DNA from 2 places in the Klenkia terrae genome. Region 2 is predicted to be linked to the other one. Evidence: riboswitches for the same ligand, from Rfam matches in the RefSeq annotation. Region 2 holds a riboswitch; the other holds the start of a gene.

Region 1 (5,753 bases), on a different contig from region 2:
CGCGGTGCGTCAATGACGGCGCGCGTCATGCCGAGCCCGCGCTGACCGGGATCGCGTTGGGCCAGCCCGCCGTGGTCGGCAGGCTGGCCCGTCGCGGTCAGAGGGCGGTGCGGGTCCAGTCGCTCGTGTACTCGAGCCCCGACCGCTGGAAGAGCTGGGTGACCGGGCAGCGCCGCTCGGTCTCGGCCTGGAGCTTCGCGAACGTCTCCTCGTCGGCGTCGGTGGCCACGGTGGCCCGCACGGTGACGGCGTCGAAGTTCGCGTTGCCCTCCTCGCCGGCGACCATGACCGCGGTGTCCAGGTCGCCCTGCACGTCGAAGGTCTAGGCGCCCAGCGCGACGCCGAGCTCCTTGGCCACGATGGAGGCGGTGATCTGGTTGCACGAGCTCAGCGCCGCCAGCGCGTAGGACAGCGGGCTGGGCGAGGCGTCCGCGCCGCCGAACGCCGGGTAGGTGTCGACGTCGAACTCGTGCCCGGCGTCGCCGCCGACGGTCACGCGCTGGCCGACGCCGGTGCCCTCCGCGTGGTGGGTGAAGGGGACGACGCTCGCCTTGGGACGGGTGGCCACGGGTGGTTCTCCTCGGTGCTCGGGGATCTGTCCGCCGGGGTTCGGCGGGCGTTCGGGGGGCGGTTCAGCGGGTCGGGGCAGGTCCGCAACCGGCGCCGCGGGCGACCGCGGACAGGTCGGCGCCGGCCAGCCCGGCCACCGGACGCGGGTCGGCCACCGGCTGGTGCCGCCCGTCGACGACGGCGTAGGCGACGGCGGGCCCCTCGGCGACGAACCGGGCGACCGCCTCGACCAGCCGGGCGACGTCGTCCGCGGACGTGCCGACGCCGACGCTGGCCCGCAGCGCTCCGCCGGGGACGCCGAGCCGGGCCACCAGCGGGTGCGCGCAGAACCGGCCGTCCCGGACGCCGATTCCGTGCTCGGCGGAGAGGTAGGCAGCGACGAGGCCCGGGTCGGCGCCCTCGACGGTGAAGCTGACCACGCCGGTGGGGTCGACCGAGTCCGACCAGATGCGCAGCAGCCGCACCCCGTCGACCTGCGACAACCCGTCGACCAGCTGGGTGCGCAGCGCCCGCTCGTGGTCCTCCAGCGCGCCGGGGGCCAGGGCCGCGAGCTCGTCGCAGGCGGCGGCCAGCGCGACCGCGCCGAGCACGTTGGGCGAGCCGCCCTCGTGCCGGTGCGGGGCCGCCACCCACGTCGTCGCGTCCACGTCGACCTGGGCGACGGCGCCGCCGCCGGGGAGGTAGGGCCGGCCGGTGTCCAGCCAGTCCCGCCGGCCGACCAGCGCGCCGGTGCCGAAGGGTGCGTAGAGCTTGTGGCCGGAGAACGCGACCCAGTCCGCACCGGACTCCACGAGGGAGAACCGGCGGTGCGGCACCAGCTGGGCGCCGTCGACGACCACCAGGGCACCGGCGGCGTGCGCCAGCTCGGTGACCCGGCGCAGCGGGAGGGACTCCCCCGTCACGTTCGAGGCACCGGTGACCGCGACGAGCACGTAGCGCCGGGCGGCCAGCGCGTCGGCCAGGCGGGACAGCGTCCCGGCCACCGTCGGTGCCGCCTCGAGGACGTCGCACAGGTCGCGGGAGCGCTGCTGCCACGGCAGCAGGTCGGCGTGGTGCTCGACGTCCAGCACGAGGACGGCGCCGTCGGCGGGCAGGCAGCCGGCCAGCAGCGCGAGGCTGTCGGTGGTGTTCCGGGTGAGCACGCAGACGTCGTCGGACCGGGCCCCGACGAACGCGGCCACGGTGTCCCGGGCCGACTCGTAGAGCGCGGTGGAGACCTGGGAGAGGTAGCCCGCGCCACGGTGCACGCTGGCGTAGAGCGGCAGGGCCTCGGCGACCCGGGCGGCCACGGAGGCCAGGGCGGGAGCGCTGGCCGCGACGTCGAGGTTGGCGTAGCCGACCGACCCGCCGGTCACGAGCGGGACGCTGGTGGCCGCGTCGGCCGTGGGCAGCAGGGCCGGGGTGGTGCGGCGGTCGAGGAGGACGGACATCGAGGACTCCTGGAGGTCAGGGGCCCGTGCTCGCGACGGGACCCGCGCTTGCGGCTGCGCTGCGCAGCCGCCAGGTCGTCACCCGGAGCACCCCATCGCGGTGGAAGGGTTGCCGACCAGCGAGCCGGGGCTTCGCGCTGGCACTCGTGACCTGTCGTAGACCCTACCAGTCAATCCCGATCGACTTGATGCGCATTGGTCTGCGCGCGCCCGGCCGGTTGTCCGACCGGCCCGGGCGGCAGCGGGATCAGAACGCGGGGATGACCGCACCGTCGTACTCGTCCTCGAGGAACTGGCGCACCTCGTCGGAGTGCAGCAGCTCCTCCAGCGTCTGGATGCGCTCGTCGGACTCGTCGCCGGCCCGCACCACCAGGAGGTTGGCGTTCGGGTTGCCCTCGGCCTCCTCCAGCGCCAGGGAGTCGTCGGCCGGGGACAGGTCGGCGTCGATGGCGTAGTTGCCGTTGATCACCGCGATGTCGACGTCGGCCAGCGAACGGGGCACCTGGGCGGCCTCGACCTCGGAGATCTCCAGGTCCAGCGGGCTGCTCTCCACGTCCAACGAGGTGGGGGCGGCGTCACCGGTGTCGGCCAGCACGACCAGGTCGTTGGCCTCCAGCAGCCGGAGCGCGCGGGCGGCGTTCGTGGGGTCGTTCGGGATCGCCACGGTCGCGCCCTGCTCCAGCTGCGACAGGTCGGTCAGCGACTCCGAGTAGATGCCCAGCGGCTCGACGTGCACCGGCTCCAGGGCGGTGAAGTCGTAGCCGGCGGAGGCCTCCTGCTCCTCCAGGTAGGGCACGGTCTGGAAGAAGTTCGCGTCCAGCGAGCCGTCGTCGAGGGCCACGTTGGGCTGCACGTAGTCGGTGAACTCGACGACGTCGAGGTCCAGGCCGGCGTCCTCGGCGAGGTTCTCGTCGATGAACCGGAGGATCTCCGCGTGCGGCACCGGCGAGGCGCCGACGCGCAGCGGCTCGTCCGGCGCGGAGATCTCGGCGTCGCCGCCCCCGCAGGCGGCGAGGACCGCGGTGGCGGTGAGGGCGGACAGGGTCAGGGCGAGGCGACGCACGGTGCGGTTCTCCAACGGGTCGGGACGGGCGGGTGTCATCGGCGCGCCAGGCGGCGCGCCCAGGTGTCGCCGCCGAACTGCAGCGCCTGGACGACGACGAGCAGCAGGGCGACGGTGAGCAGGGTGATGTCGGTGCGGAACTGCTGGTAGCCGAACCGGATGGCGAAGTCGCCCAGGCCGCCGCCGCCGATGGCGCCGGCCATGGCCGAGTAGCTGATCAGCGCGACGACGGTGACCGTCGTCCCGGCGACGAGGGAGGGCAGCGCCTCGGGCAGCAGCACCGTGCGGACGACGTCCCGGCGGCGGGCGCCCATGGCCAGCGCGGCCTCGACCTTGCCGTGCGAGACCTCGCGCAGACTGGTCTCCACCAGCCGGGCCAGGAACGGGACGGCGCCGACGGTGAGCGGCACGATGGCCGCCGTCGACCCGATCGTGGTGCCGACCAGGCCGCGGGTCAGCGGGGCGACCAGGACCAGCAGGATGATGAACGGCAGGGACCGGCCCAGGTTGACCAGCAGGCCGAGCACCCGGTGCAGGACCGGCCGCGGGGCCAGCGCGCCGGGTCCGGTGACGGTGAGCAGCACGCCGAGCGGGATGCCCAGCAGGACGGTGATCACGGTGGCGACCGCGACCATGTAGAGGGTCTCGCCGGTGGCGTCGAGCAGCTGCGGGGCGATCCGGGACCAGTCGCTCACCGGGCCACCTCCGCCGCGACGCGCTCCACCCGGGAACCGTCGTCGCGCAGCTGGGCCAGTGCCCGGTCCAGCCCGCTCTGGTCGGCGCCGGTGACCCGCAGCAGCAGCCGGCCGTGCCGCCCGCCGGCCACGGTCTCCACCGAGCCGCCGGCGACCTCGACGTCCAGGCCGAGCCGGCCGACGAGCACCTGCAGCACGTGGGTCTCGGGCGCGGTGTCGGTGACGGTGACCCGGAGCAGGGTGCCCGCCACCCGGTGGTCGGCCACCGGGGCGGGCAGCAGCGCGGCGGCCAGCGGGGAGTCCCCGCGGGCCAGCACCTGGTCCAGCCGGCCGCCGTCGACGACCCGGCCGGCCTCCAGCAGCACCGCGGTGTCGCAGACGGCCTTGACCACGGCCATCTCGTGGGTGATCAGCAGGACCGTCAGCCCGAGCTCGTCGCGGACCCGGCGCAGCAGCTCCAGCACGCCGGTGGTGCTGGCCTGGTCCAGGGCGGAGGTGGCCTCGTCGCACAGCAGCACGGTGGGCCGGGCGGCGAGCGCGCGGGCGATGGCCACCCGCTGCTTCTGCCCGCCGGACAGCTGCGCGGGGCGGGCCTGGGCGCGGTCGCCCAGCCCGACCAGGTCCAGCAGCTCGCCCGACCGACGGCGGCGCTCGGCGCGGCCGACGCCGGCCAGCTCCAGCGGGTGCTCGACGTTGGCCGCGGCCGTGCGGGAGTCCATCAGCTCGAAGTGCTGGAAGACCATGCCGATCGAGCTGCGGGCCCGGCGGACCTCGTCGGCCGGCAGGTCGGTGAGCACCCGGCCGTCGACGGTGACCGTGCCGGACGTGGGCCGCTCGAGCAGGTTGACCAGCCGGATCAGGGTGGACTTGCCCGAGCCCGAGGGCCCGACCACGCCGGCGAAGTCACCGGCCCGGACGGTCAGGTCTACGCCGTCCAGGGCCACGACCTCGGGGCCGCGGCCGCGGGCCGGGAAGACCTTGCGGACGTCGTTCAGTTCGATCACGGAGCGGATTCCTCGCAGGGATGAGGCGGTCGGCGCGGACGCGGGCAGGCAGGTGCCCGGGGTCGGCGGCGCGGCGAGAGAGGGGTGTGCGGCGGGTCAGCGACAGAGCCAGCTGGCGGTGCCGGCCAGGTCGACGGCGAGGTCGCGCGTCAGGAGCAGCCGGTGCACCCGTCCATGGTGCCCTCACAGGTGCAATCCCCACAAACCAGGTGCACTTTGTGTGAGGCACCCCTCAGCCGTCGTGGACCTTCGATGCCGGTGGTCTGCCCCTCCCTCGGCCGTCGATCCGCTGGTCGGATGCCCCGCCGCCGCGGCCCGCCGAGTCGACCATCCCGATCGGCGTGGTGCACTCCACCGGTGGAGATGCACTGGTTCCTGCCCACCCGCGGCGACAGCCGGGACGTCGGCCCGGCCACCACCGACCGGGGCCACGACGCCGCGGCGCTGCGGCGCCGGCCGACCCTGGACTACCTGGGCGCCGTCGCCGGGGCCGCCGAGCAGGCCGGCTTCACCGCCGTCCTCACCCCGACCGGGTCCGGGTGCGAGGACGCCTGGGTGACCTGTGCGGCGCTGCTGGACCGCACGCAGCGGCTGGAGTTCCTGGTCGCCTTCCGGCCCGGGTTCATCCTGCCCACGCTGGCCGCGCAGCAGGCCGCCACGTTCCAGCGGCTGTCCGGCGGGCGGCTGCGGCTCAACGTCGTCACCGGCGGCGACCCGGTGGAGCAGCGGGCCTACGGCGACTTCCTCGACCACGACGCCCGGTACGCCCGGACCGCCGAGTTCCTCGACGTCGTCCGGCGCAGCTTCGCCGGCGAGCGGTTCGACCTGGCCGGCGAGCACGTGCGGGTCGAGGGCGCCGGGCTGACCACCCCGCCGGAGACCGCGCCGCCGATCTACCTGGGCGGCGCGTCCGGGCCGGCCGAGGACGTGTCGGCCCGGTACGTGGACACCTACCTGACCTGGGGCGAGCCGCCGGCGATGGTGCGCGGGC
Region 2 (5,753 bases):
CGGTCGCCGTCCTCGAGGGCCTGGACGGCGCCTCGGTCGAGCGCGCCGACGAGGGCCTGGTCGTCGAGCTGGCCGGTGCCTCCCGGGCCTCGGCGGTCGCCGCCCTGGTCGGGGCCGGCATCGGGGTCGACCAGGTCACCCCGCGTCGCCGCCTGGAGGACGCGTTCCTGTCGCTGGTGGGGGAGAGCTCGTGAGCACCGTCCAGTCCACCGGGGCCGTCGCCGGCTACCGGCCCGAGCGCACCCTGCGGCTGTCGGTCGAGCTGCGCCGGCAGTTCAAGCGGCGGCGCACGATCGGCGTCTTCGCGCTGATGGTGGCGCTGCCGCTGCTGCTCATCGCCGCCCTGCAGCTGGGCGCCAGCGAGGACGCGCAGGCCAACAGCCGGCTCAACCTGGTCGACGTCGCGACGTCGTCCGGGCTGAACTTCACCCTGTTCGTGCTGTTCGCGACCACCTCGTTCTTCCTGGTGGTCGTCTACGCGCTGTTCTTCGGCGACACCGTGGCCAGCGAGGCGCAGTGGGGGTCGCTGCGCTACGCGCTGGCCACCCCGGTGCCGCGGATGCGGCTGCTCCGGCAGAAGTGGCTGGCCGCGCTGGTGCTGTCGGTGTCGGCGCTGCTGACCGTCACCGTGGTGGCCGTGGTCGCCGGCGGCATCGCGTTCGGCTTCGAGGACATCCAGACCCCGATCGGGATCAGCATCGACCAGGGCCAGGGGATGCTCCGGCTGGCCGGGATGGTCGGCTACCTCGCCGTCCACCTGCTGGTCGTGGGCACGCTGGCGTTCTGGCTGTCCACGGTGACCGACGCGCCGCTGGCCGCGGTCGGCGGGTCGGTGTTCACGATGTTCGTCTTCGCGATCCTCGACCAGGTCGAGCAGCTGGGCAGCATCAGGGACTACTTCCCGACCGCCGAGGAGTTCGCCTGGACCGACCTGCTGCAGACCCCGGTCGACAGCGGGGACCTGTACCGCGGGGTCATCCAGTCGCTGCTCTACGCGGCGGTGTTCACCGCGCTGGCCTTCCGGCACTTCGCCCGCCGCGACGTCACGAGCTAGGCAGCTACCCGAGGGCGGCGCGGACGGCCTCGGCCCAGCCGAGACCCATCGCGCCGGCGGTCGCCGCCACGTCCGGCAGGGCGGCGATCGCCTCGGCCATGCCGGGGACGGCGGCGCCGTTCGCGGTGATGAACAGCCGACCGACGGCCGGCGCCATCTCCAGGTCGCTGACCGAGTCGCCGACCGCCACCGCGTCGGCCGGGTCGATCGCGCGCCGGGCCAGGTCCCAGGCGATCGCGGAGCCCTTGCCGATGCCGCGCGGCATCAGGTGGAAGACGTGCGGGTCGCCCTCGACGTCCAGCGTCATCCGCGAGGTGCGGGGGACCCGGCCGTTGTCCTTGAGGGTCAGCCACCCCCAGCCGCGGTCGGCGAGCCACGCGTCGACCTCGGCGGTGCCCACCCGGCCGCGGAGCATGGCGTCGCCGGTGTGCGTGGCGTGCCAGGGGGAGTGCCACTCCAGCTGCCCCGGCCAGGCCGCCACCAGCGCGTCCACCACGCCGAGCCCGGCCATCACCTCGACCGGGGTGCGCCCGGCGAACTCCGCGGGCAGGTCGCCGGTCAGCAGGTGGGTCTCCCGGCCGCCGGCCCAGCTCACCAGCGAGCCCAGCTCGGCGATGTGCCCGTCGACGGCGAAGACCCGGCCGGCCTCCTGCAGCTGGGCGTGGGTGCGCCCGGAGACCAGGACCAGCGGCACGCCGGCCCGGTGCAGCTCCAGCAGCGCCGTCCAGGGCTGCGCGGTGAGCTCCCCGGTGGCGGTGTGCACGAAGGACCCGCGCGGGCCGACCATCGTGCCGTCGAGGTCGGTGTAGACGATGGCTGCGGGCACGGCGCCCATCCTGCAGTAAGGTCCGGGGCGTTCCACTCATCCAGAGGGGCAGAGGGACACGGCCCGATGAAGCCCCGGCAACCACTGCGCGAGCAGCAGGTGCCCCATCCGTCCTGCGCGGTCGACGACCCGGCGCAGGGAAGATGAGGAGGTAGTCGTCGCATGACCCTGACCGCTCCCGAGGCCACCACCGGCCCCACCACCACCGGCCCCGCCACCACCGTCGCCGCCAACCCGGCCCGCGGGCTGGTGTGCCGCAACTGCGGTGCCACCTTCGGCCTGATCGCCGAGCACGCCTGCGCCGAGTGCTTCGGCCCGCTCGAGGTCGACTACGACCCCGAGCTCATGCGCGCGGTCACCCGCGAGCAGATCGAGGCCGGCCCGCACAACATCTGGCGCTACGCCCCGCTGCTGCCCACCGGCCAGGACCCGGCCGACCGGGTGAGCCTGGACCCGGGGATGACCCCGCTGGTGCGGGCGCAGCGGCTGGGCGACGAGCTCGGCTTCACCGCCCCGCTGTGGGTGAAGGACGACTCGGCCAACCCGACGCACTCGTTCAAGGACCGCGTCGTCAGCCTGGCCGCCACCGCCGCCAAGGGGTTCGGCTACGCCAAGATCGCCTGCGCCTCGACCGGCAACCTGGCCAACTCGGTGGCCGCCCACGCCGCCCGCAATGGCCTGCCCTCGTTCGTGTTCGTGCCCAGCGACCTGGAGCCCGGCAAGATCGTCCAGTCGGCGGTGTACGGCCAGGCCCTCGTCGCCGTCGACGGCTCCTACGACGACGTCAACCGGCTGACCAGCGAGCTCGCCGAGACCGACGAGTTCGAGGACTGCGCCTTCGTCAACCAGAACGTCCGGCCCTACTACGCCGAGGGCTCCAAGACCGTGGGCTACGAGATCGCCGAGCAGCTCGGCTGGCGCATCCCGGCCCAGGTCGTGATCCCGATGGCGTCGGGGTCGCTGCTCACCAAGGTCGACAAGGCCTGGAAGGAGCTGGTGGCCGCCGGCATCGTCGAGGACACCCCCTGGAAGGTCTTCGGTGCCCAGTCGGCCGGCTGCGACCCGATCGCCACCGCGTTCGACAACGGCTGGGACGTCGTCAAGCCGGTGAAGCCGACCGGCATCGCGAAGAGCCTGAACATCGGCAACCCCGCCGACGGGCCCTACGCCCTGGACGCGATCCGGCGCACCGGTGGCTCGGTCGGCCGGGTCGGGGACGACGAGATCGTGGCCGGCATCCGCGACCTGGCCCGCACCACCGGCGTCTTCGCCGAGACCGCGGGCGGGGTGACCACGGCCGTGCTCCGCCAGCTCGTGGAGAAGGGGCTGCTGGACCCCGCGCAGGAGACGGTGGTGCTCAACACCGGCGAGGGGCTCAAGACCCTCGACCCGCTCGCCCCGGTCGTCGGCCCCACCCACCACGTGCAGCCCTCGCTGCGCTCGCTGCGCGAGGCCGGCCTCATCGCCTGAGGTCGGCCGCGTCGGTGCCGCAACCTGGGTCGACCCACCCCGTGGCTCCTCACCCCAGTCCACGACCTGGGGTGAGGGTCTGCGCGGGGGGTCCACCCAGGCTGCGCCGGGCGCCGGCGTGGGGCCGGAGGCCGGCGCGGTGACCACGCCCTCCGAGCCCTCGCGCCAGGTGCCCCGACCGGTGCCGGTCGTCGTCCGGCCGCGGTCGTGGGCGCCCGCGCTGCTGGTCGGCCACGTCGCGCTGGCCGTCGTCCTCGTGGTGATCTCGCTCGTCCTGCTGGTCGCCGGGGCGGGGGAGCGGGCCGTCGGCGGACCCCTGGCGGCCGTGCTGGTGGGCCTGCTGGTCGTCGGGGCCGTCGCACGCCGGTTCGGCACCCGGCCGCAGACCCGCGGGGGTCGCTGGTCGACGGTGCTCGGCCTGGCCGTCGTGGGCCCGTGGGTCTGGTACGTGCTCGGCGTGGCCGGGTTGTCCGGGTACACCGGGCCCCTGCTCGGCGTCCTGGCGCTCTACCTCTGGGTGTACGTCCTGGCCCTCGTGGTGGCCGCCGTGCTGGTCGCGTTTCTGGACCTGGCCGCCGGCGAGGTGCTCCGCCGACGGCGGGGGTGACCCCCGTTCTTGCACTCGCCTGGGTCGAGTGCCAGACTCGGGCTGGCACTCGGAGCATCTGAGTGCCAACCAGGTCGGGCCGGTGAGGCATCGGCACGTGGGCCGCAGGAGCGTCCACGGTGCAGGTGCCGTCCGTCGCGGGCGCCGCCCGACCAGCAGCGAGCCACGCATGGAGGACACCACCACATGGCCAAGATGATCGCCTTCGACGAAGAGGCCCGCCGCGGCCTCGAGCGGGGCATGAACACCCTCGCCGACGCCGTCAAGGTCACCCTCGGCCCCAAGGGCCGCAACGTCGTGCTGGAGAAGAAGTGGGGTGCCCCCACCATCACCAACGACGGTGTGAGCATCGCCAAGGAGATCGAGCTCGAGGACCCGTACGAGAAGATCGGGGCCGAGCTCGTCAAGGAGGTCGCGAAGAAGACCGACGACGTCGCGGGTGACGGCACCACCACCGCCACCGTGCTCGCCCAGGCCCTCGTCCGCGAGGGGCTGCGCAACGTCGCCGCCGGCGCGAACCCGATGGCCCTGAAGAAGGGCATCGAGAAGGCCGTCGCCGCCGTCTCCGAGTACCTGCTCTCGACCGCCAAGGACGTGGAGACCAAGGAGCAGATCGCTGCCACCGCCTCCATCTCCGCCGCTGACCCGGCCATCGGCGAGCTCATCGCCGAGGCGATGGACAAGGTCGGCAAGGAAGGCGTCATCACCGTCGAGGAGAGCAACACCTTCGGCCTCGAGCTCGAGCTCACCGAGGGCATGCGCTTCGACAAGGGCTACACCTCGCCCTACTTCGTGACCGACACCGAGCGCATGGAGGCCGTCCTCGACGACCCGTACGTGCTCGTCGTCAACTCCAAGATCAGCTCGGTCAAGGACCTGCTGCCGCTGCTGGAGAAGGTCATGCAGTCCGGCAAGCCGCTGCTGATCATCTCCGAGGACGTCGAGGGCGAGGCCCTCGCGACCCTGGTGGTCAACAAGATCCGTGGCACCTTCAAGTCGGCCGCCGTCAAGGCCCCCGGCTTCGGTGACCGCCGCAAGGCCATGCTCGGCGACATCGCCATCCTCACCGGTGGCCAGGTCATCTCCGAGGAGGTCGGCCTCAAGCTGGAGAACGCCGGCATCGACCTGCTGGGCCGCGCCCGCAAGGTCGTCGTCACCAAGGACGAGACCACCATCGTCGAGGGTGCCGGCGACCAGGACCAGATCGCCGGTCGGGTCAACCAGATCCGCGCCGAGATCGAGAAGTCGGACTCCGACTACGACCGCGAGAAGCTGCAGGAGCGCCTGGCCAAGCTGGCCGGTGGCGTCGCCGTCATCAAGGCCGGCGCCGCGACCGAGGTCGAGCTCAAGGAGCGCAAGCACCGCATCGAGGACGCCGTCCGCAATGCGAAGGCCGCCGTCGAGGAGGGCATCGTCGCCGGGGGTGGCGTCGCGCTCGCGCAGGCCTACTCCGTCTTCGAGAAGCTCGAGCTGACCGGCGACGAGGCCACCGGGGCGAACATCGTCCGCGTGGCCCTCGAGGCCCCGCTCAAGCAGATCGCGATCAACGCCGGCCTCGAGGGCGGCGTCGTGGCGGAGAAGGTCCGCAACTCCGAGATCGGCTGGGGCCTGAACGCTGCCTCGGGCGAGTACGTCGACCTGGTCGCCGCCGGCATCATCGACCCGGCCAAGGTCACCCGCTCGGCGCTGCAGAACGCCGCCTCCATCGCGGCGCTCTTCCTCACCACCGAGGCCGTCATCGCCGACAAGCCGGAGAAGTCCGCGCCGGCGATGCCCGGTGGCGACGGCGGCATGGG

The links. Region 2 has a riboswitch for S-adenosylmethionine ahead of thrC (threonine synthase). Riboswitches for the same ligand answer to the same signal wherever they lie in the genome.
Region 1: another riboswitch for S-adenosylmethionine. It lies ahead of UXQ13_RS13385 (aminotransferase class V-fold PLP-dependent enzyme); the one in region 2 lies ahead of thrC (threonine synthase).

Annotation. Positions count from the first base shown of each region.
Region 1 covers NZ_JBAPLV010000014.1:673-6,425, forward strand. Annotated here, with positions in the region: gene UXQ13_RS13375 (OsmC family protein) at 98-313, opposite strand; gene UXQ13_RS13380 (OsmC family protein) at 323-568, opposite strand; gene UXQ13_RS13385 (aminotransferase class V-fold PLP-dependent enzyme) at 633-2,000, opposite strand; SAM riboswitch class IV at 2,040-2,152, opposite strand; gene UXQ13_RS13390 (MetQ/NlpA family ABC transporter substrate-binding protein) at 2,248-3,063, opposite strand; gene UXQ13_RS13395 (methionine ABC transporter permease) at 3,099-3,758, opposite strand; gene UXQ13_RS13400 (methionine ABC transporter ATP-binding protein) at 3,755-4,762, opposite strand; gene UXQ13_RS13405 (LLM class flavin-dependent oxidoreductase) at 5,126-5,753, shown strand, end outside.
Region 2 covers NZ_JBAPLV010000001.1:192,910-198,662, forward strand. Annotated here, with positions in the region: gene UXQ13_RS00975 (alpha/beta fold hydrolase) at 1-194, shown strand, start outside; gene UXQ13_RS00980 (ABC transporter permease) at 191-1,054, shown strand; gene UXQ13_RS00985 (HAD family hydrolase) at 1,059-1,880, opposite strand; SAM riboswitch class I at 1,914-2,030, shown strand; gene thrC (threonine synthase) at 2,043-3,350, shown strand; gene UXQ13_RS00995 (hypothetical protein) at 3,490-3,957, shown strand; gene groL (chaperonin GroEL) at 4,144-5,753, shown strand, end outside.